DNA from 4 places in the Pseudoalteromonas sp. SG45-2 genome. Region 1 is predicted to be linked to each of the others. Evidence: predicted binding sites of a transcription regulator. Region 1 holds the regulator's gene; each other region holds the start of a gene.

Region 1 (5,133 bases):
GTTTGGCTTTGGTACCCTTATTTTGCACAAACAAATATTGTGCCTCAGGCTGAGCCTGAAGTTGTTGCTAAGCCTGATTACATAGCTATTGAGCTCAAACAGACAGCCTATGATGAGCAAGGTAAAATTAGCCACAAAGTCACTGCGGCTAAAATGGAGCTATACCAGCAATTAGGTTTCACGTTTTTTGAAAAACCCATTTTTACTTTATATAACGAGCAACAAACGTGGCAAATAAATGCAGACGAAGCAACATTATATGAAGATAAACAATTAATTTTAGAAGGTAATGTGGTTGCCAAAAATTTAACCGATAACGCCATGATAGACAAAATCAATGCTGATAATATTCAGGTTGATATAAAGTTATTAACAATGCGTTCGGAGCAACCCGTCATTATCACTGGACCCAATTTAAAAATCACCGGTAAAGGCCTAGAAGCCGACTTGAAAACCGAAGTGATAAAACTAATTAACCATACGCGAACCATATATTATGACCAATAAAATATTAAAATCACTTATAATTCCTACACTTATACTAGCGTTTAATAGTAGTGCTGCAGAGCAAAACACGCAACCTGCTGCCAATCAAATTTCAATAAGTGCCGACAAGCAAGAAGGTCAATTGAAAGCTAATGTGGGTATTTTTGAGAAAAACGTTGAGATTATTCACGGTAATCGCCGCATTACAGCCGATCGCCTAGAAGTACACAAACGTGATGAACTTGGTGATAATAAACAATTATTAATTGCCACAGGTAGCCCTGCGCACTTTGAAGAAAAGCAATCAGACGGCACGACTATGAGCGCCAGTGCTGACGAAGTACGTTATGATGTATCTAAGCGTTTTTTAACGCTTGTTGGTAATGCACAAGTTTCGCAAGCCGGACAAAAAATAAATGCTAAAAGCATTACCTACGACATAGAGCAGCAGCTCATCAGTGCCGAAAAAGATGAAAACTCAACTGACCGCGTTCACACAATTTTAGTACCGATCGAAGCTAAAAAAAGTAAAAAAGGCGATAAAGGTCAACCATGAGCACATTAAAAGCAGAACTATTGGCAAAAAGCTATAAAGGTCGTGAAGTTGTAAAAAACGTCGGCCTTGAAGTACAAGCTGGCAGTATAGTTGGCTTACTTGGCCCTAACGGTGCTGGTAAAACAACGACTTTTTATATGATTGTAGGGCTTGTTCCTAGCGACAAAGGTAAAATATCTATTGATGATAACGATATTACTCTTTTACCTATGCATAGTCGTGCTAGATTAGGCATAGGCTACTTACCACAAGAGTCATCGATTTTTAGAAAGCTGACTGTTTATCAAAACTTAATGGCCATTTTAGAAACGCGCAAAGAACTAAATAAACAAGCCAGAGAAGACACGCTCAATAACTTATTAGATGAATTTAGCATACAACACATTCGTGATAGCCAAGGTATGGCATTATCGGGGGGAGAACGTCGTCGTGTAGAAATAGCACGAGCGCTGGCAGCAGATCCTAAATTTATATTACTGGATGAACCGTTTGCCGGTGTTGACCCTATTTCGGTATTAGATATAAAGAAAATAATAGAACATCTTAAAAATCGTGGGATTGGTGTATTAATTACCGACCATAACGTAAGAGAGACCCTTGATGTTTGTGAAAAAGCCTACATTGTTTCTCATGGGGAGCTGATTGCATCAGGTACTCCAGAACACGTATTAAATGATAAAACAGTACGCGATGTTTACTTAGGCGAGCAATTTAGGCTGTAACATTTACGCCATGTCTTTAAGCATCTGCTAGTATTAATTATAACAACATAAAAGGATTGTTAGAGATACATGAGGCAATCACTACAGCTGCGCATGGGCCAGCAACTTACAATGACTCCACAGTTGCAACAAGCTATTCGTTTGTTGCAACTCAGTACATTGGATCTCCAGCAAGAAATACAAGAAGCTCTCGACAGTAATCCACTATTAGAGGTTGAAGAGGCAGACTATTCCGAAGACGCTGCTGGTAAAAACGAGCAAAAAGCTGATACCGATGACATAACTGTTAGCGCATCTGCTGATGATGCTCCGAGCGAATACGAACAAGATACTGGTGAAGCACTTGCAAAAGACACGCTAAGTGACGACATGGCTATGGATGTCAGTTGGGATGAGTACATGAGTGCCGCTCCTGCAGCCTCATCAGGTCCAATGCCTGAAGACGAATCAATATACCAAGGCGCCTCTACTGAAACGCTCCATGAGTATTTAATGTGGCAATTACAACTAACGCCATTTAGCCCTACAGACGAAGCTATTGCTATTGCTATTGTAGAAGCTGTCGATGATTCAGGTATTTTAACACTAAGCTGCGAAGAGATTTTAGAAAGCTTTAATCAAGAAAACGAAGATGATAACGAAGTCGAACTTGATGAAATTGAAGCGGTATTAAAACGCATCCAACTGTTTGATCCTGTTGGTATTGCTGCACGTAGTTTACAAGAGTGTTTGTGTATTCAGCTTAATCAATTTGATAAAGAAACACCTTATATTAATGAAACGAAAATGATTTTAACCGAGCATATTGATCTATTAGCAGCTCGCGACTATCGTACATTAATGAAAAAAACTAAGCTCAAAGAAGAAGAGCTTAAAGAAGTAATGACACTAATACATACTCTCAACCCAAAACCTGCAGATACTATTGTAAGGGAAGAATCTGAGTATGTTATTCCTGATGTGTCAGTTAAAAAAATTAAAGGCCGCTGGGTTGTCGAATTAAACCCAGATAGCATGCCTAAAATTCGTGTTAATAGCCAATACGCAGCAATGTCTCGCACTGTAAAATCAAGTGGCGACAGCCAGTTTATTCGCTCACATTTACAAGAAGCTAAATGGTTTATTAAAAGCTTAGAAAGTAGAAACGACACGCTATTAAAAGTTACTAATTGTATTGTTAAGCAACAACAAGGCTTTTTTGAACATGGCCCTGAAGCCATGAAACCAATGGTTTTAAATGATGTTGCTGAAATGGTAGAAATGCACGAATCGACAATTTCTCGCGTAACTACTCAAAAGTACATGCATACACCCCGTGGTATATTTGAGCTTAAATATTTTTTCTCAAGCCATGTAAGTACTGAAAACGGTGGTGAATGTTCATCTACAGCAATACGTGCGCTTATCCGAAAATTAATCGCAGCAGAAAACTCAGCAAAACCATTGAGTGATAGCAAAATAGCGGATATATTGGCTGAGCAAGGAATTAAAGTAGCGAGACGTACAATCGCAAAATACCGCGAATCTCTTGCTATTCCACCGTCAAATCAGCGTAAAAGTCTGATTTAAGACGCTAAACTAAGAGGGTAATGCTTATGCAACTAAACTTAACTGGTCGTCACGTAGAATTAACCGATTCACTAAGAGACTATATTAATACTAAATTTGCGAAGCTTGAAAGACACTCTGATCATATTAATAATGTTCATGTCATTCTCGATGTAGAAAAATTAAATCAAAAAGCAGAAGCCACAATACACGTAAGCGGTGCTGAGCTATTTGCCTCTACAGAACATCAAGATATGTATGCCGCTATTGACTCGTTGATCGACAAGCTCGATCGCCAAGTAATCAAACACAAAGAGAAGCTTGCTCGACACTAATATGATGAAATTAAGTTCACTTATATGCCAGGACTGCAGCAAAGCTGCGGTCCTTTTTAATAGCAAAAAAAGAATTTTAGAGTTCATTAGCGAACTTGCTCACGACAAACTTCCGTATTTACCGCAACAAGATATTCTTAATGCTTTAATGAGCAGAGAGAAATTAGGTAGTACAGGTATAGGGCGTGGCATTGCTATTCCTCATGGAAGAATGAGCGGTGCAGAAGAGCCTTTGGCTTTAGTGCTCGTTAGCGAAACTCCAATAAACTTTGATGCAATCGATAATCGCCCTGTTGATATTTTTGTCGCACTCATCGTACCAGATGGCGATAACCAGCAGCACTTAAAGACTCTAGCAACCATTGCTGATAAACTAAACAACAAAGATTTTTGTAAACAGTTACGCAGTGCAAAATCTGATACTGAGCTTTACCAAGTTATTGTCGATCAATCATAGTTTTATAAAGGGTGTTAAATGGAGTTAATTATCATAAGCGGCCGTTCTGGTTCTGGAAAGTCGGTTGCTTTGCGCGTTGTAGAAGATTTAGGTTATTATTGCGTAGATAATATTCCAGTAAACCTACTTCCTTCATTAGTTCGCAGTGTATCTGATAGCTACGATAAAATTGCTGTTAGCATTGATGTGCGCAACATCCCTAAAGAACAAGATGAATTTAACGATATTCTTGAATACTTACCAGGCTTTGCAAACCCTACGTTATTTTATTTAGATAGCGACGATCAGACATTGATCAAACGTTTTTCTGAAACACGCAGATTACACCCACTATCAATAGACTCGTTGCCCCTTGATTTAGCCATCAAAAAAGAAAAAGAATTACTTGATGTATTAACCACTCGCGCCGACTTTATGATAGATACGACTGATTTAAGTGTTCATCAACTCGCTGAATCTATTCGTGAAAAGATTTTAGGTAAAAAAGATAAGCAACTGATTGTCACATTTGAATCATTTGGCTTTAAACACGGTATACCAAAAGAAGCAGACTACGTATTTGATGCACGCTTTTTACCAAATCCACACTGGGAACCAGAGTTGAAGCCTTTAAATGGGTTAGATCAACCGGTTAAAGACTATTTAGCTAATCACAGCATAGTGCAAAAATTCACATGGCAAATTCAAACATTTGTACAAACGTGGTTACCGCATTTAGAACGAAATAACCGCAGTTATTTAACCATTGCTATTGGGTGTACAGGCGGGCAACATCGCTCTGTGTATTTAGCGCAAACTATCGGTGAAAGTTTTGCAATGACACATCCCAATGTAAAAATTCGCCATCGCGAGCAAGAAAAATAATATAGCTGAATAATCACCTGTTCAGCTTAGGTAGAGTAAGTTATGCATTGTGAAGATACCTTTTTAATAAAAAACAAATTAGGCTTACACGCCAGAGCAGCTACTGTGCTTGCGCAATTAGCAGTACAATTTGATGCGACAATCACATTATTCCAAGATGACAAA
Region 2 (5,133 bases), on a different contig from region 1:
GGCCGCAGTACCTACTGCAACATGGGCGCGTACATTAAATGCGTTTAGCATAGGTACGCCAATAGTGCCGCCACCTATGCCAATCATTACCGACAAACCACCTACAATACTTGCCATAACCCCTTGACCAAATTTTCCTGGCAGTTGTTTTACAAGCGCGGGTGCGCCGGCTCTAAATAGCATGTTTAAACTGACTAAAATAGCAATACAGGCAAACATAAGTACCAGTGCATTACCGCGTATTGAGTGCGCTAAGTAGCTGCCTACAACGGCCATAACTAAAATAAATGGTGCCCAGTATTTTATTAGCGCAAGGTCAATATTCCCTTTGCTATGATGCGAGCGAATAGATGAAAGCGAAGTAGGTACTATGGTTGCAAGTGATGTAGCGGTGGCTATCATCATTGCCGACTCTGGGCTTACGCCAAAACCTTGCAGTAAAAAATACAGCACAGGGACGATAACAATACCGCCGCCTACACCAAAAAGTCCTGCTAAAATACCGGCAAAAATACCGGTTGCTATTAAGGCTACTATAATTGGCCATTGATTTATTATTTCTGACATTGTGTTCCTGCTGTAGTTACTGTTGCACGTCCATCTGAACGAGGATCTGTTGCAGCTTCAAGGCTTGTAGGTGTATCTAAAATAGCCCCAGCGTGCCCCATCATTTCGTTATTATTATCAACGCTTACCCAATCGTGGTCACGTTGATTTAATTCATGTTCTATATGAAAAACTAACTCTTTTTCAATTTTTAAATTTGTACTCGTATCGCCCCATGTTCGTCCAAGTAACCAACGAGGGTCGCTAATTGCTTGTTTTATAGATTTATTTCTCCACGCGTAGCCTGCAAAAACAGCGGCTTGAGTTTGTGGCTGCCCTTCACCGCCCATTGTTCCGTAAGCAAGTCGACGACCATCGCTAAACTTTGCTAGTGCTGGGTTAAGTGTATGAGCGGGCTTTTTATTTGGAGCAAGGGCGTTGGTATCTTGATTGTTTAAACTAAAGCTTAAACCACGGTTATTCCACACAAAGCCGCCTTCACTCATTAATATTCCGCTGCCAAATTCCCAGTAAATGCTTTGAATAAAGCTGACTAATTGCCCGTTTTTATCTCTGGCTGCCATCCACACAGTATCGCCAGGCTCTGCGTTAAATGGCCATTTTTTGGCTTTGGCCATATCAATATTGTTAGCAAGTTCGCTTAAGCGATTATCGGTTAGTGCGTTTTTATAATCGTCTCCTAATGCTTCAGGGTCAGCCCAAAGGGTAGGGCGATGGGTAAAGCTTTGTTTAGTTGCCTCAACAATTAAATGTGTCCAGTCGGCATCGGTTTTAGCTAAATGCTTTAACTTATTTACGGCACCAATTATTTGTAGTGAATGCACGCCCTGTGTTGGCGCGGGTAAGTTGTAGCAATCAATACCACTGAGGTTTGCATTTAGCGCAGTAACTACCTCGGCTTTAGTATTTGCAATGTCACCTGCGGTAATTGAGCTGCCTGCTTTTGCTAAGTCGGCGGCAAATGAGTTGGCAAGTGCGCCTTCATAAAATGCGTTTAAGCCATGTTTTGCTAGGTATTCAAACGTTGCTGCAAGTTTAGGGTTTTTAAAATGCTGGCCTTCTTGTAAGGGCTTGCCATTGGGTATGTAGAGGCTTTTAAACGCCTCATTGGTATTGTTAGCAGTGGCTAGTTTTTCGCAGCCTGCTTGCAAGCTTTTTGTAACTGTAAAGCCCTCGCGCGCAAGCTCAATAGCGGGTGCTAAAATTTGTGACAGTGGTAGTGCTGCGTGCTCATCTAGTTCAAGCGCCTTTTGCCAACCGCGAATTGTACCCGCTTGAGTCAGTGCGCTTAACCCGCCGCGCTCTGGTATTTGCGCGAGCGAGTTATAGGGCGTTGTATTAGTTGCTGCACGGCCGCAGGCGTCAATAGCGGTAGGCGTTTTTTGGTTTGGGTTATCGATAAGCCAAAAGCTGTCGCCACCAATTGAGTTCATATGTGGATATACAACGCTAATAGCAGCGGCAGCCGCTACCATAGCCTCGGTAGCTGTACCGCCTTGTTTTAGTATATTTATACCCGCCTCAGTGGCCGAAAAATGAGACGCGGTAAATGCAATGTTGTGTGTGGTCATGCCGGTGTGTCCTGTTTAAAGTGTGCAGCTAGGTGCTTAACGCAAGCAAGTAGGCTTTTATCGTTACCGTGGCTCATCATTAAAGAAAAACCATACGGATGATCATTTGCTAAATCAGCCAGCGGTAAATGCACTTGCGCTGAGCCACTAAGCCCTGCAATTGCCGAAAGCGTAATAATTTGCATGCGTAAGGCGCTTGTGTCGGCGCCTAATTTAGGTGCGGTTGTGGGGGTGGTTGGCAAAAATAAACAGCTGTTTGTATTTAGGTTTTTAGCTATTAGTGTTTGCCATTGGGTTTGTACTTTTAGTGCTTCTTGTTCTTCTTGAACAGTTAGGGCAAGCGCCATATTAAAACGTGCCGCAATTGCTGGAGCAAACTGGGGAAGTTGCCCCGGCAATTGAAGCCAGTCTTTATGCGTTTTTGCGATTGCTCGCCCTTGCAGTACTCTAAAACTATCAGCAAGTTCATTTAATAAGCTGCTGTTAGGTAGTTCAAATTCTTTATGGTGCTTAAAATTAGGCTTGGTTTTTTCAAGCAATTGTTTAAGTGGGGCTTGTAAAACAGGGTCAACGAGTTCAAATAACGGCTCGCAAATAACTAAGGTATCAACGTTATTAATAGTTTGATTTGGTAGCAGTACATTACCTACATCGCTTAATAGCTCGGCGCTTTGGGTAAGCCAACCTATGGTATCAAAAGGCGGAGCCAACGGTATTAGGCCGTCTTTTTCAATCACGTTATGGCTTGGCCTTATGCCATATAAACCACAATAGCTGGCGGGTATTCTAATTGAGCCGCCGGTGTCGGTGCCTAAGCCAATATCAGCTAAGTTAGCAGCAACTGCAGCAGCAGACCCCATACTCGAACCACCGCAAGCATGCCCTTTTAATTTAGGATTTTGCGCAGCGCCATAATGTATATTATTACCCTCTAAGCTATAAGCCAGCTCGTCAGTATGGGTAAAGCCTATAAAGTTACAACCAGCGGTCATGAGCTTATTAACCGAGCTTGCCGTATTTTGAGCCGGTTTAGCTGTTTTAAACCAGTGTGGGTTGCCTGCGCTGTTACGCTCGCCCTTTACTGCAAATACATCTTTTACAGCTAAGCGATTGTTTGCAAGCACTCCAGAGTGGTTTGTTTGCCACAGGGTAGGACCGTGATTGCAAAATATACCTTTGTTGTTTTTTTTATCACTCATTTGCAGCTCATTATTATAAAACTGACCAAGTACTTACTTATTAAGTTAAGAGTGATTAAAAAGCGGGCTGGTTATTATTATTATGAATACCAATTTTATTAAATCATGATCATTTTATCGGATTAAATAGCGCACTCACTGCGTCATTTTCTTCGCGTTATAATAGATCACTTATTTAATGCAATTGCTAAAGCTCCGCTTTTTAATCGGTAGTTTTGATTTTATAGTACTTAGACTAAGCAAGAGGAATGCCATAAATTAAAATCCTGTCCAACTGGTCAGGTTTTGTTGGGTTGTATGAGATTTGCAAATGTGGGCTGTAGAAATAGTGAGATTAAAATGAGCTAAAACAAACCAACTTGGTGCGTAGGTGCACCAAGTTGGTCTCTATTTATATGGTTTTGAGTGCTAAATAAGGGGCGTTTTACTGATGATTAAACCATTAATATCGGCGTAAACCCAATCGTTAGGTTCTATGGTGGTGCTAAGCATGGTAATAGCTTGGTTTTTATCACCAAAGCCGCGCTTTAAGGTACTACGCGGTGTAGAGCCAAGCGCCATTACAGGTAAGTTCATCGTGGCAAGTATTTCTATATCTCGGCAACAGCCATTTATTATTACGCCTTCCCAGCCATTATTTAGGGCACGCTCAGCCATAATATCGCCTATAAACGCAAAGCGTTTGCTCGCAAACCCGTTTATAACCAATACTTTACCTTCACCATTTTCATGCAATATATCGGCGGCAAAAGAGTTGTCTTCTGGGCAGGTAACGGTAACTACTTTGCCATAAAACGTGGTTTTTTTACCAAAGTGATAAAGGCCGCTGTCTGCTACTTGCACGTTATCGCGATGATCGTCAAATAAATCGGGTGTAGTAAAGGATGTCATGGGTTAAGTCTCACTTTGCTCAGGTATTTTAAGACCAATACCTTTTAAAATTATGTGGGCAATTGATTGCGTAATTTGTGCCACATCGGTTTCGTCGTACTCTAATTTGTTCATTACGAGTAAAACCTCAGCCTGAAAGTCGGCGTAATATTGCGTGGTAGACCAAATAGTAAAGAGCAAATGGTAGGGATCAACCTTATCCATTTTATCAGCGTCCATCCATGCTTGAAGTACATCAACCTTTTGTTTAACCCAAGGGCGGGTATTGGTTCTAAAGTAGTTTTGTAAATAGGGTGCACCGCGCAGTATTTCACTGGCAAATAAGCGAGATTGCATTGGCTGATTTACGGCCAGTATTACTTTGCTTTTAATATAGTTATAAAGCACGGTAGCTGGATCGTCGTTAATTGTGACGTTATCGAGCCCTAAGTTCCAATTAGCTATTATGCGGTCAATCACAGACTCGTACAGACCATCCTTACTTTTAAAGTAATACAAAATATTAGCTTTTGGCACCTGCGCTTCTTTAGCAACCATGCTCATACTTGCTCCGTCGTAACCTAATTGCGAAAACAATTGCTCGGCGGCATCTAAAATTAGTTTTTGGTTTTTCTCGCGTGTGACTTCTTTTTTATTTGGCTTTATTTGTGTGGTCATTATAAAGTTTGCGTGTTTAACGTATTGATTGATTGTAGCTTTACTGACCAAAAGGTCAATTACTAAAAAGGGTGAATGCTAAAAACAAATGAGAGGTTTAAGCTATTAACTTTAGGGTCTGTTGATCTATGCGGATTAAAATTTGTTCAAACTAGGGGCTATTTAATCGCGGCGCGAGATTTGTAACCTAGTGGGCTAAGTAAAAACCGAGCAAAGCTTCCGCGTCCTGCTCACGCCCCTTACCTACA
Region 3 (5,133 bases), on a different contig from region 1:
AAAAAGAAGCCAAACGTTATCGCCATAGTTATTTGTTTATTTGCAAACGTAAAGGGCCTGCGCCCGCAGTGGTGCGCCTAGCAAGCAATAAGCAGGTAATTTAAATAAAAATAGGTAATTATTATGTTGCCAATAAAAATCTCGACCAGTGTACTTGGTCTGCTTGCAAGTTTTGCACTTATGGCGCAAGAGCAAATAATTAATGTAGCCCAAAAGCAAGATACTCAAAACGCACGAGAAGAGTACTTAAGTGAGCTACTGGTACGTGCACTTGAGAGTGTTAACTATCCTGGGGTTATTAGGATGACTCCCATATCAGATCAGCAAAAACGTAAGCTCATAAACCTAAATGATAACGAACTAGATATGTATTGGAGTATGAGTAGTCCAGAGCGAGAGGCACTTGCTTTAGCTATTAAAATACCACTATTTAAAGGTTATATAGGAAAGCGGGCTTTACTCACTAATAAACAAAACGTAGCACGCTTTAAAGACGTAAAAACCCTAGAGCAGCTAGGAGAGTTTTCAGCAGTGCAGGGTCACAACTGGCCAGATACAAGAATAATGTCCTATAACGGCTTACGTGTAAGGCCGCTTACCAATTACCAAGCCATGTTCACTTTAACGAGCCGTGGGCGAATAGATTACTTTCCTCGCTCGTTTATTGAGGTTAATTCTGAGCTTATTGAAAACAAACAAAGTAACTTAGTCGTTGTGCCTGATTTATATATAAGCTACCCAACGGGTATTTATTATTTTGTGACTAAGAGTAAACCCGAATTGGCAAAGGCAGTAGAGGAGGGCTTAATATTAATGCAGACAAACGGCGAGTTTGATGCATTATTTAATGAATACTTCGCAAAGGATTTAAATACACTACCTTATACAAAAGGTAAAACAATAGAGATTAAGCTCGATAACCCTTATTTTTAGGCACAAAAAAAGGAGCCTAGGCTCCTTTTTAGTATGCTATTAATAGCATTTAATTAGCGAAGTAACGACTCAGTTAATACTGGACGAATTTCGCGGATAATTGCTTGAGTCAGTTTTGGTGAACCACAGATAATATTGCCGCTGTGGTTATAGTTATTACCACCGGCGAAATCTACAACCATACCGCCCGCTTCTTTAACCATTAGTTCGCCCGCAGCAGAGTTCCAAGGTTTTAAACCAATTTCAAAAAATCCATCAACACGGCCAGCTGCAACGTATGCCATATCTAAAGCAGAACAACCTGCACGGCGAATATCAGCAGTGTGTACAAACAATGCTTTAAACGCTTCAGTGTATGCATCCATGTGGTTTTTGTTTTTGAAAGGGAAACCAGTAGCAAGTACAGTGCCTGCAAGAACCGTAGTTTTGCTAACGCGTAGACGTTTACTGTTTAACTGAGTGCCTTGACCGCGAGATGCAGTGAAAAGCTCACCACGAATTGGATCATAAATAACAGCTTGGTCTAAACGACCTTTAACTTTAAGTGCGATAGAAACCGCGTAATGAGGGATACCTTTGATGAAGTTAGTTGTTCCATCGATAGGATCTACAATCCATTGGTAATCATCATCCTTGCCTTTATGCTCACCTAGTTCTTCACCAACAATTGAGTGAGTAGGGTAAGACTGTAAAATAGTGTCACGAATTACGGCTTCGGCTTCTTTATCAATGTTAGTTACTAAGTCGTTAGCGCCTTTTTGTTGCACTTCAACTTTTGATAAATCTTCACTTGCGCGAAGTAAAATTTTGCCTGCGTTGCGCGCAGCGCGAACCGCAATGTTTAACATTGGATGCATGGTATTACCTTTGGGTTGTAAAAGAACGTTTATATATTTCAGCCGGCGTATTTTAGCGACTTTTGCCATAAAGTAAACAATAAACCCCAAATACTTGTGTTTGTTTTTTATACAAGATTGAAAAGTTTATATATTTTTAAAAAATAATTATCTGCATTTAAATAAATTAATTTTAAATAACACTTTACCTAAAGTTAACTTGAGGTTTTATCGTGCTCCTAACTTAACTGATAGGATAACATTATGTATTTAGAGCACGTAAACTTAGTCGCGAGTGATATAGATAGTATGCTTACATTTTATCGCGCTGTATTTCCACATTGGTCGATTAGAAGTGAGGGCAGAGGCGATTGGCATGGAAAACCAAGACGCTGGGTACACTTTGGAGATGACACGCATTACATTGCGATAAGCAGTCATGGTGAAGGTGAAAACAGAAACTTATCGGGCCATCAAATTGGTTTTGCACACTTTGCTTATGTAACTAATAATTTAAGCGCAGTAGTAATGCGCTTAAATAAAGCGGGTTTTACTCTAAGCAAGCAAGGTAGCGAGAATCCTTTCAGAAAGAATGTCTACTTTATTGATCCTGCAGGGTTTGAAGTTGAGTTTGTAGAGTATTTAAGTGATATACCAAGCGAGCGAAATAACGATTTATAATAAAATACTAAGCAGCACGCTAAAGTGCTGCTACTCAATTATAGTGAGCGGTTATTATTACCCGTGCCAAACTGGGTTTTTAGCTCATTTGCAAAGCTCATAAATTTTTCTTTAATTGTGCGCTTTATTTTCACTTCAACCGAGCCCATTACTGCCTTTCCTTCAATATGAATTGTAGGGCCTTGGCGTTTGTTAAGCGACACAGATTTATTTTCAAGGCTACTTAAAATACAAAACATTTTAGACACTATATTGACATGCTCTGGTACGTAAATTTCATCGCTACCAAAAATACAGTTAACGTGAATAGTTACATTTTGATGCGCAAAAATAGCATCGGTAAAATCAAGCACCACCGATCCCATAAAGTTACTCAAATATATATTTTTTGGTACAACCCACTGACCACTTCGCTCGTTAGATCCTAAAATACTGCGTAATGTAAAATCATCATCACTGTTTTGCTGTGCACTATAATGTGGTGTAAATTGCGATTGTTTTTCTGCTTTATATTGCTGATCGGTATTAAGTGTTAAGTCTTCTACTAAGGCTAGCAGTGCTTCGTTATTAGGTGCATCCATCGCATTATCTAAACGTCTTTCGAATGCATCAACAGAAATAACACCATGACTGTAATTATAAATTAATTGATCAATCACTTGTTCGCGTACTTGCTCTATTGGGCGGTCTTCAACTTTTACAGACATGAGTTATTCCTTATTATATTTACTATTGATACTGCTCTTGTAGTTAGGCTGCAAACCGCGTACCAAATATAATTTCATTAATTATCAATTGGTTATTTTTTAACGGTGTTTTTTGTTTTGTTATATTAACGATAGATTAACCAAAAGAGCAATTATCTAGCTATTTTCACTATTTGAGAAAGTTTTACCGAGTAGCCTGTAAATAGTTACACAAACATAGATAAGGTTTTATCTTTTAATTAATTCAAGCCTTTGAATTTTAAGTATAAATAAAGTTGGCCTGAAGCTCGCATTAGTTAAAGTGTCTTTAATCAAAAGGAGAAAGATTATGAAAACATTTAACAAATCTATTATCGCAGCTCTAGTTCTTGGTACTACGGCTATGGGTGCCCAAGCAAACAGCTGGGAAAACGAAAGTAAAGATGCTTGGATTGATGGTAAGGCAGAAACCGTTCTACTTATGAACACTAATCTAAACAACTTTGACATTAACACTGATGTAAAAAATGGCAAGGTAGTACTTACAGGTAAAGTTAATAGCGAACTCGATAAAGAGCTAGCAGAAGAACTTGTACTTAGCCTAGATGGTGTAACTGATGTTGATAACAGCCTTACTGTTGTTAAAAGCATGGACACCGAAGATAAAAGCAACGACATGATGGACGATGATGATAACGACCTAACGGACGCTAAAATCACCACTGTAATCACAACTCGCTTCCTGTTTGACTCAGAAGTAGGTGGTACAGACATTGATGTTGATACCGACAACGGTGTGGTAACTCTGAATGGCTCTGTAGAGTCTGAAGCTGAAAAGCAACTAGCAGTTAAAATTGCTAAAAATGCTGAAGATGTTCGCGACGTAGTTGATAAACTAGCTATTGTTGCTGAATAATACAGTATAGTTAAGGCCCAGTAATACTGGGCTTTAAGTCTTTTCAATGTTTAATTTAAATGGAGTTTGATCATGGATATTATTCGTATAATACTTTCGGTTTTATTACCGCCATTAGGTGTGTTTTTGCAAGTTGGCTTAGGTATGCATTTTTGGTTAAATATTCTATTAACACTGCTAGGTTATTTCCCAGGGTTAATACATGCAATCTACATTATTGCGAAAAAATAATGACAGATTATATATTGTGTAAGCCGACTACTGAGGTTTAGCTAAATACTTTAGTACCGATCGGCTCACAATACTAGTTTTTAGAGAGTTTTTAGATTAAATCCAATTTTTAAAACTCTTCAACCCATTAATTCACTTCCTTAACTCACTCCCAATATTATTTTAAAACTATACTTATTGTTTACTAATAAGCTTTCCAGCTAACAGTCGCGCTCAGATTCTGATTTGATGCCATTTAGGAAATCTTCAACATTAGTGTGTTTATACATCCATAATATACAATCAAATACCTTATTATTTAGTGACAATATTACCTTCACTTCTAGTGTTATCATTAAGCTAGGTTTTTAGGCATGTTGAGGTAGTTAATTGAATATTCGACTTATAATGTCAGGCGTTGTGTCATTCATTTTTTATTTTAGTTGGGCCTTCTGGGCAAATAGTGCGGCAGACATTGCTAAATCGGTCACTTTTCAAGCTGCATTAGTGCAAGGGTTGTATAGTGGATTTGTAACGCTTGCGTTCGTAACTCCAATTATTTGTATGTTTCATTCTAAAACACCACAAAACGTCGCAATACGACAAAGTTTTAATTATGCAATTAACTCTAGCGCCTCGTATTTAAGTAACAAAAAAATAGCAGGCGTACTTTTTGCGCCTATTATTCCGATTACTGTTCAATCGAGCTTAGTGATTATGGTGAATGTAGTTAATCAGACACCTAATCTGGCACTGACAGTAGCCCCAAGCATATTTTTTACAGCCTTGTATGCCTACACATATATGTTAGCTTTGCTTAAAAAGTAGAGGGTTAAATATAAAAGACTATATGGGATAGGTTTTGTTTATA
Region 4 (5,133 bases), on a different contig from region 1:
GCACCTATGTACCCCGAGCCCATTTTAGAGCCGCTGGTAGCCACAGGTTCATTGTTTAATACTCATACATCAAACGACTTATATTCCGATAAAAAAGCGCTACGTACTGGCGATATAATTACGGTTAAATTGCAAGAGTCTACTCAAGCAACAAAAGCCGCTAAAACAGAAACAGACAAAGAAACTGACGCAAGCTTAGACCCAGTGATTGGCTTAGGTGGTCTACCTGTAAATATAGGTGGCGATAGTATCCAGTTTGGTATTGGTAGTGATTCGTCGTTTACGGGTGATTCAAAATCAAACCAGTCAAACAGCTTAGTGGGCGATATTTCGGTTAATGTAATGCGCGTTTTACCTAACGGTAATTTAGTTATACGCGGCGAAAAATGGCTAACGCTTAATACCGGCGAAGAGTTTATTCGTTTAGAAGGGCTAGTACGCCCTCAAGACGTAAGCGCCGATAATACGGTTGAATCAAATCGTATTGCTAATGCACGTATTCAATACTCAGGTAAAGGGCAAACGCAAGAGGCGCAAAGTCCTGGTTGGCTTACACGTTTCTTTAGCAGTTCGCTGTTTCCATTTTAGAGGGTAACAACATGAATAGCCTTAAAGCTTTATGTTTAGTTGTGTTATTAGGTTGGCAGTTTACTGCCAGTGCTGAGCGCATAAAAGATGTGTCTATGGTTGAAGGCGTACGCTCTAACCAATTAGTCGGTTATGGCTTAGTGGTTGGTTTACCGGGCACTGGCGAGCAAAACTCATACACACAACAAAGTTTTAGAGGCATGTTGAACAGCTTTGGTATTACGCTACCCTCAACTCAAAGCCCTAAAATTAAAAATGTTGCCGCTGTGGCGGTGCATGCAGAACTACCTGCATTTAGAAAGCCTGGGCAAGCAATCGATATTACGGTTTCTTCTATTGGTAGTGCAGGCAGCTTACGTGGCGGTACTTTACTACAAACTTTTTTAAAGGGTGTAGACGGTAACGTGTACGCAATTGCACAAGGTAGTTTAATTGTCGGTGGCTTAGGCGCACAAGGCCTTGATGGTAGTAGAGTTGTAATTAACACCCCTACAGTTGGTCGTATACCAAATGGCGCTACAGTTGAGCGCGCCGTGGAAAGCCCATTTATGCAAGGCGATTACATTACTTTTAATTTAAACCGCCCAGACTTTACAACGGCAAAACGCCTAGAAAAAACAATTAATGACTTAGTTGGCCCAAATAGCGCACAGGCAATTGATTCTGTTTCTATTCGTGTTATAGCTCCACGCGATGCATCCCAGCGTGTATCGTACTTATCAACACTCGAAAACTTAGAATTTAAGCCAGCTGATATGGCCGCTAAAATTATAGTTAACTCGCGCACAGGTACAATTGTAATTGGTAAAAACGTTAAGCTTCAGCCTGCCGCTATAACTCACGGTGGCTTAACAGTAACAATTGCAGAACAACAAAATGTGTCACAACCAAACCCGCTAGCAAACGGTGATACTGTTGTCACGCAGCAGAGCATTATTGATGTAAATCAAGATGACTCGCGCGCCTTTGTATTTAATCCAGGTGTAAGCCTTGACGATTTAGTTCGCGCAATTAACGAAGTAGGCGCAGCGCCTGGCGACTTAATGGCTATTTTAGAAGCACTAAAAGAAGCCGGCGCAATTAACGGACAGCTCGTTGTTATATAAATAACTCAAGCCAATAAATAACGTATTACTTAAGCCCTATATTTTTGAAATTAGGGCTTTTTATTTACAGCAACTTAAGTTTATTATTTTTATCTTCCTTGTTTTATCTGTAGTGGCTCAATTTTTGCATTTTTAACTGTATTATTCATTTTGTGTCAAAAAGCCGATGGAAACTAATCACCTCGATAAACAAAACTTTTTTGATTTAGGCAACTTAGATTCACTTCGTAAAGAAGCCTTAACGAGTGGCGATGCATCAACTGATGCCTCTAAAGCTGCGCTCAAAAAAGCGGCCGCACAATTTGAAGCTATTTTTACGCAAATGTTGCTCAAAGGAATGCGTAAAGCTAACGAAGCATTTGAAGACAAAGACAGCCCATTTAATTCAAGTGGCGTAAAGTTTTTTGAAGAAATGCACGATCAGCAACTTTCAACAGAGCTTTCATCAAATGGCTCGTTAGGCCTTGCCGATCTAATAGTTCAGCAGTTATCGCCTGAGTCTAAAAACTTTATGCCAGGCTCGGTGCTTAGAACAACCAACGATATTTTTAGCGATACGCAAGTCGGTTCCGCTCTTCCTCATGAGCAAAAAAATAAGCAACCCGATCTTATCGTTAAGAGTACTAAAGCCGATATTGCTGAGCCTAAAGTCGATACTGCAGAGTCTAAAACCGATAGCCCAACATTTAAAAATGCAGAAGAGTTTGTAAGTTCAGTGTGGGAACACGCTAAAACGGCAGCGCAAAAAATTGGTTTAAATCCTGCGGTAATGGTTGCACAAGCGGCACTTGAAACCGGTTGGGGTAAACACATTATTAATAAAAGTGACGGTGGCAGCTCAAATAACTTGTTTAATATTAAGTCAGATAAAAGCTGGGAAGGTGATAAAGCAAGCAAAATAACGCTTGAGTTTGAGCAAGGTACACCCGTTAAAAAACAAGCCAGCTTTAGAGCCTACGATTCAATTAAAGACAGCGTGAACGACTTCGTTGATTTTTTAACGCAAAACCCACGCTACAAAGAAGCATTACAAAATACAGCTAAACCAAACGACTTTTTAGATTCATTACAAAAAGCAGGTTATGCAACCGATCCAAATTATGCCAGCAAAATAAAAAAAGTGCTCAATAGCAGTCAGCTAAAAGACATTGCGGCAAACGTGATCCGCCAAGGAGTAGAGTAACATGTCGTTTAATTTATTGAACATTGCCAGTTCTGGGGTTAGAGCAAGCTCGGAGCTACTGCAAACGACAAGTAAAAATATCGCCAATGTAAATACCGAAGGCTATGTGCGTGAGCGTACAGAGTTTACCACTATGGTTGATAACCAAGTGGGGCGAGGCGAAACATACCGATTATTAAACGAGTTTGCTCAGTCACAGCTAAATCGTGACACCTCTAATAAATCGTTTTTCGATCAGTTTATTACTGAGGCTAATCGGGTTGATACTATTTTCTCTGAAGAGTCGAACAACCTTTCGACTGGTATTAACTCTTTATTTAATAACGTGCAAGAGGCGTTAAATCAGCCTTCGTCTACTGTTGCTCGCTCATTAGTAATGACAGATGCGCAAAGTTTAATTGATCAAATGGATAGGCTTTCGGGCATCGTGCTTGATCAAAAAAGTATAGTAAACGAGCAGCTCGAAATATTTTCAGATGAAGCAAACTCACTCATTCAAAGTATTAGTACGCTAAATCAAAATATTGCAGCAGTTAATGGCACTAATAACGCCGCAGATGCCAGCTCTACCTATAACGAACGCGATAAAGCAATACGCGACTTGTCAGAGCTAATAGACATAGAAACGCTTGATGGTCCAAATGGCGAAAAACTCGTTTTTATGGGCACAGGCGAAGCGGTTGTTATGCAAAATGGCGCATTTAACTTATTTTCGATGACAGGGGATCCTGATCCTAACTTTAAAGAATTCACGCTTGACGTTAATGGTGGCAAAGCTGTGCCGCTTGAAGTTGATGTAAGCAAGCTTAAAGGCAAAATTGGCGGTTTACTTGCTTTTAGAGATGACATATTAGTCCCTGCGCAAAACCAAATTGGTCAAATGGGCTTAGCTATTGCTGATGCATTTAACGAACAAAACAAATTGGGTATGGATGCAACAGGTCAGCTAGGGGGTAATATTTTTAATATACCTACCGTTGGCGCATATGCGTATCAAGCTAACACGGGCACTGCTGGTATGACTGCAACGGTAGAGCCAGGTAAGGGCAGTGAACTTCCTGCCAGTGACTTTATTATTACCTATACAGGCAATGCCAACGAAGTAAGTATTCAGCCTATAGATAACAAAGGCGATCCGCTGGGGCAGCCTTCACTTGCTGATATATCGTCAGGTGTTATTGATTCATCGACTATAACCTCAGGCGAATCATTTGGTCTTCAAGTAAATGTATCTGGGGCTGGTGTTGAGGGGGATCAATTTCAAATAAAGCTTAATTCAGATGCTGCTTCAAGTATTACACTTGCAACAGGGCGCGCAGAAGATTTAGCACTAGCATCGCCAATCCGTACTGCTAACGATTTAAATAATATAGGTACCGCTACTATTTCAGCGGGAGAAGTAACAAGTGTTACCTCCGGTGGATTTACTTCAACACCAAGCTTAACAAACGGTGAAATAACGCTTGTTAAAACAGGTAATGCTAACGAATATCAAATTACAGATAATAGCGGAACGAGCACTTTTACTATTACGCCTCCTGCAAAAGGAATGTTATCGCAAGCGGGTGCTCCATTTGATACCTACGGATACGATTTTGATATAGAAGGTACACCAGCAACAGGCGATACCTTTACACTTGAGTTTAACGAAGGCGGCTTTGACGATAACCGTAATGGTTTAAAATTAGCTGATTTACAAAATGGTGAGTTAGTCCGTTTAAATGTAGAAACAACAGCAACGGCCGACAACCATAAAACGTTCAACCAAGCTTATTCAGGATTAGTGAGTGATATAGGTGTTATAACTGGCCAAGCAATCACAAGTGGGGCTGCATTTGATGCTCTAGCACAGCAATCTGAGGCATGGTACGAGTCGTTATCGGGTGTAAACCTTGATGAAGAGGCCGCAAATTTACTGCGTTTTCAACAATCATATTCAGCATCAGCACAAGTTTTAGCAGCAGCTCAAGAAATTTTTGACACCTTATTAAATGCGGCGAGGTAATTATGCGTTTATCAAATAATTTAATGTACCAAAACAACATAAATAAAATACTCGACAACCAACAAGGTGTTGCAAATGCTCAAGAGCGAGTAACAACAGGTGAAAAGTATTTAACCACCTCAGAAGCACCAGCTGCTATTTCGCAAGCTATGCTGTATTCAAATAAAATACAAACTAATGAGCAATACACTAAAAATATCAATCAGCTAAATGGCCGCCTAGAAACAGAAGAAAGCGTATTACAAAGCATA

The links. The regulator sigma-54, encoded in region 1, starts transcription at its own class of promoters, with help from an activator protein. The targets are predictions, from matches to a motif close to GTTGGCACGNNNNTNGNNT.
Region 2: the regulator sigma-54 is predicted to act here: its motif matches at 3,575-3,593, upstream of H5116_RS12010 (amidase family protein).
Region 3: the regulator sigma-54 is predicted to act here: its motif matches at 3,206-3,224, upstream of H5116_RS07705 (LiaF domain-containing protein).
Region 4: the regulator sigma-54 is predicted to act here: its motif matches at 1,806-1,824, upstream of flgJ (flagellar assembly peptidoglycan hydrolase FlgJ).

Annotation. Positions count from the first base shown of each region.
Region 1 covers NZ_JACJEO010000006.1:63,291-68,423, reverse strand. Annotated here, with positions in the region: gene lptC (LPS export ABC transporter periplasmic protein LptC) at 1-507, shown strand, start outside; gene lptA (lipopolysaccharide transport periplasmic protein LptA) at 497-1,042, shown strand; gene lptB (LPS export ABC transporter ATP-binding protein) at 1,039-1,764, shown strand; gene H5116_RS05635 (RNA polymerase factor sigma-54) at 1,834-3,333, shown strand; gene hpf (ribosome hibernation promoting factor) at 3,360-3,647, shown strand; gene ptsN (PTS IIA-like nitrogen regulatory protein PtsN) at 3,652-4,104, shown strand; gene rapZ (RNase adapter RapZ) at 4,123-4,968, shown strand; gene H5116_RS05615 (HPr family phosphocarrier protein) at 5,011-5,133, shown strand, end outside.
Region 2 covers NZ_JACJEO010000015.1:7-5,139, reverse strand. Annotated here, with positions in the region: gene H5116_RS12020 (sulfite exporter TauE/SafE family protein) at 1-567, opposite strand, end outside; gene H5116_RS12015 (gamma-glutamyltransferase family protein) at 555-2,138, opposite strand; gene H5116_RS12010 (amidase family protein) at 2,135-3,337, opposite strand; gene H5116_RS12005 (putative 4-hydroxy-4-methyl-2-oxoglutarate aldolase) at 3,746-4,228, opposite strand; gene H5116_RS12000 (TetR/AcrR family transcriptional regulator) at 4,232-4,885, opposite strand.
Region 3 covers NZ_JACJEO010000008.1:105,764-110,896, forward strand. Annotated here, with positions in the region: gene H5116_RS07685 (GGDEF domain-containing protein) at 1-104, shown strand, start outside; gene H5116_RS07690 (ABC transporter substrate-binding protein) at 124-933, shown strand; gene suhB (inositol-1-monophosphatase) at 987-1,790, opposite strand; gene H5116_RS07700 (VOC family protein) at 2,034-2,450, shown strand; gene H5116_RS07705 (LiaF domain-containing protein) at 2,489-3,157, opposite strand; gene H5116_RS07710 (BON domain-containing protein) at 3,486-4,052, shown strand; gene H5116_RS07715 (YqaE/Pmp3 family membrane protein) at 4,125-4,283, shown strand; gene H5116_RS07720 (hypothetical protein) at 4,653-5,090, shown strand.
Region 4 covers NZ_JACJEO010000010.1:134,152-139,284, reverse strand. Annotated here, with positions in the region: gene flgH (flagellar basal body L-ring protein FlgH) at 1-588, shown strand, start outside; gene H5116_RS09475 (flagellar basal body P-ring protein FlgI) at 600-1,694, shown strand; gene flgJ (flagellar assembly peptidoglycan hydrolase FlgJ) at 1,861-2,877, shown strand; gene flgK (flagellar hook-associated protein FlgK) at 2,879-4,882, shown strand; gene flgL (flagellar hook-associated protein FlgL) at 4,885-5,133, shown strand, end outside.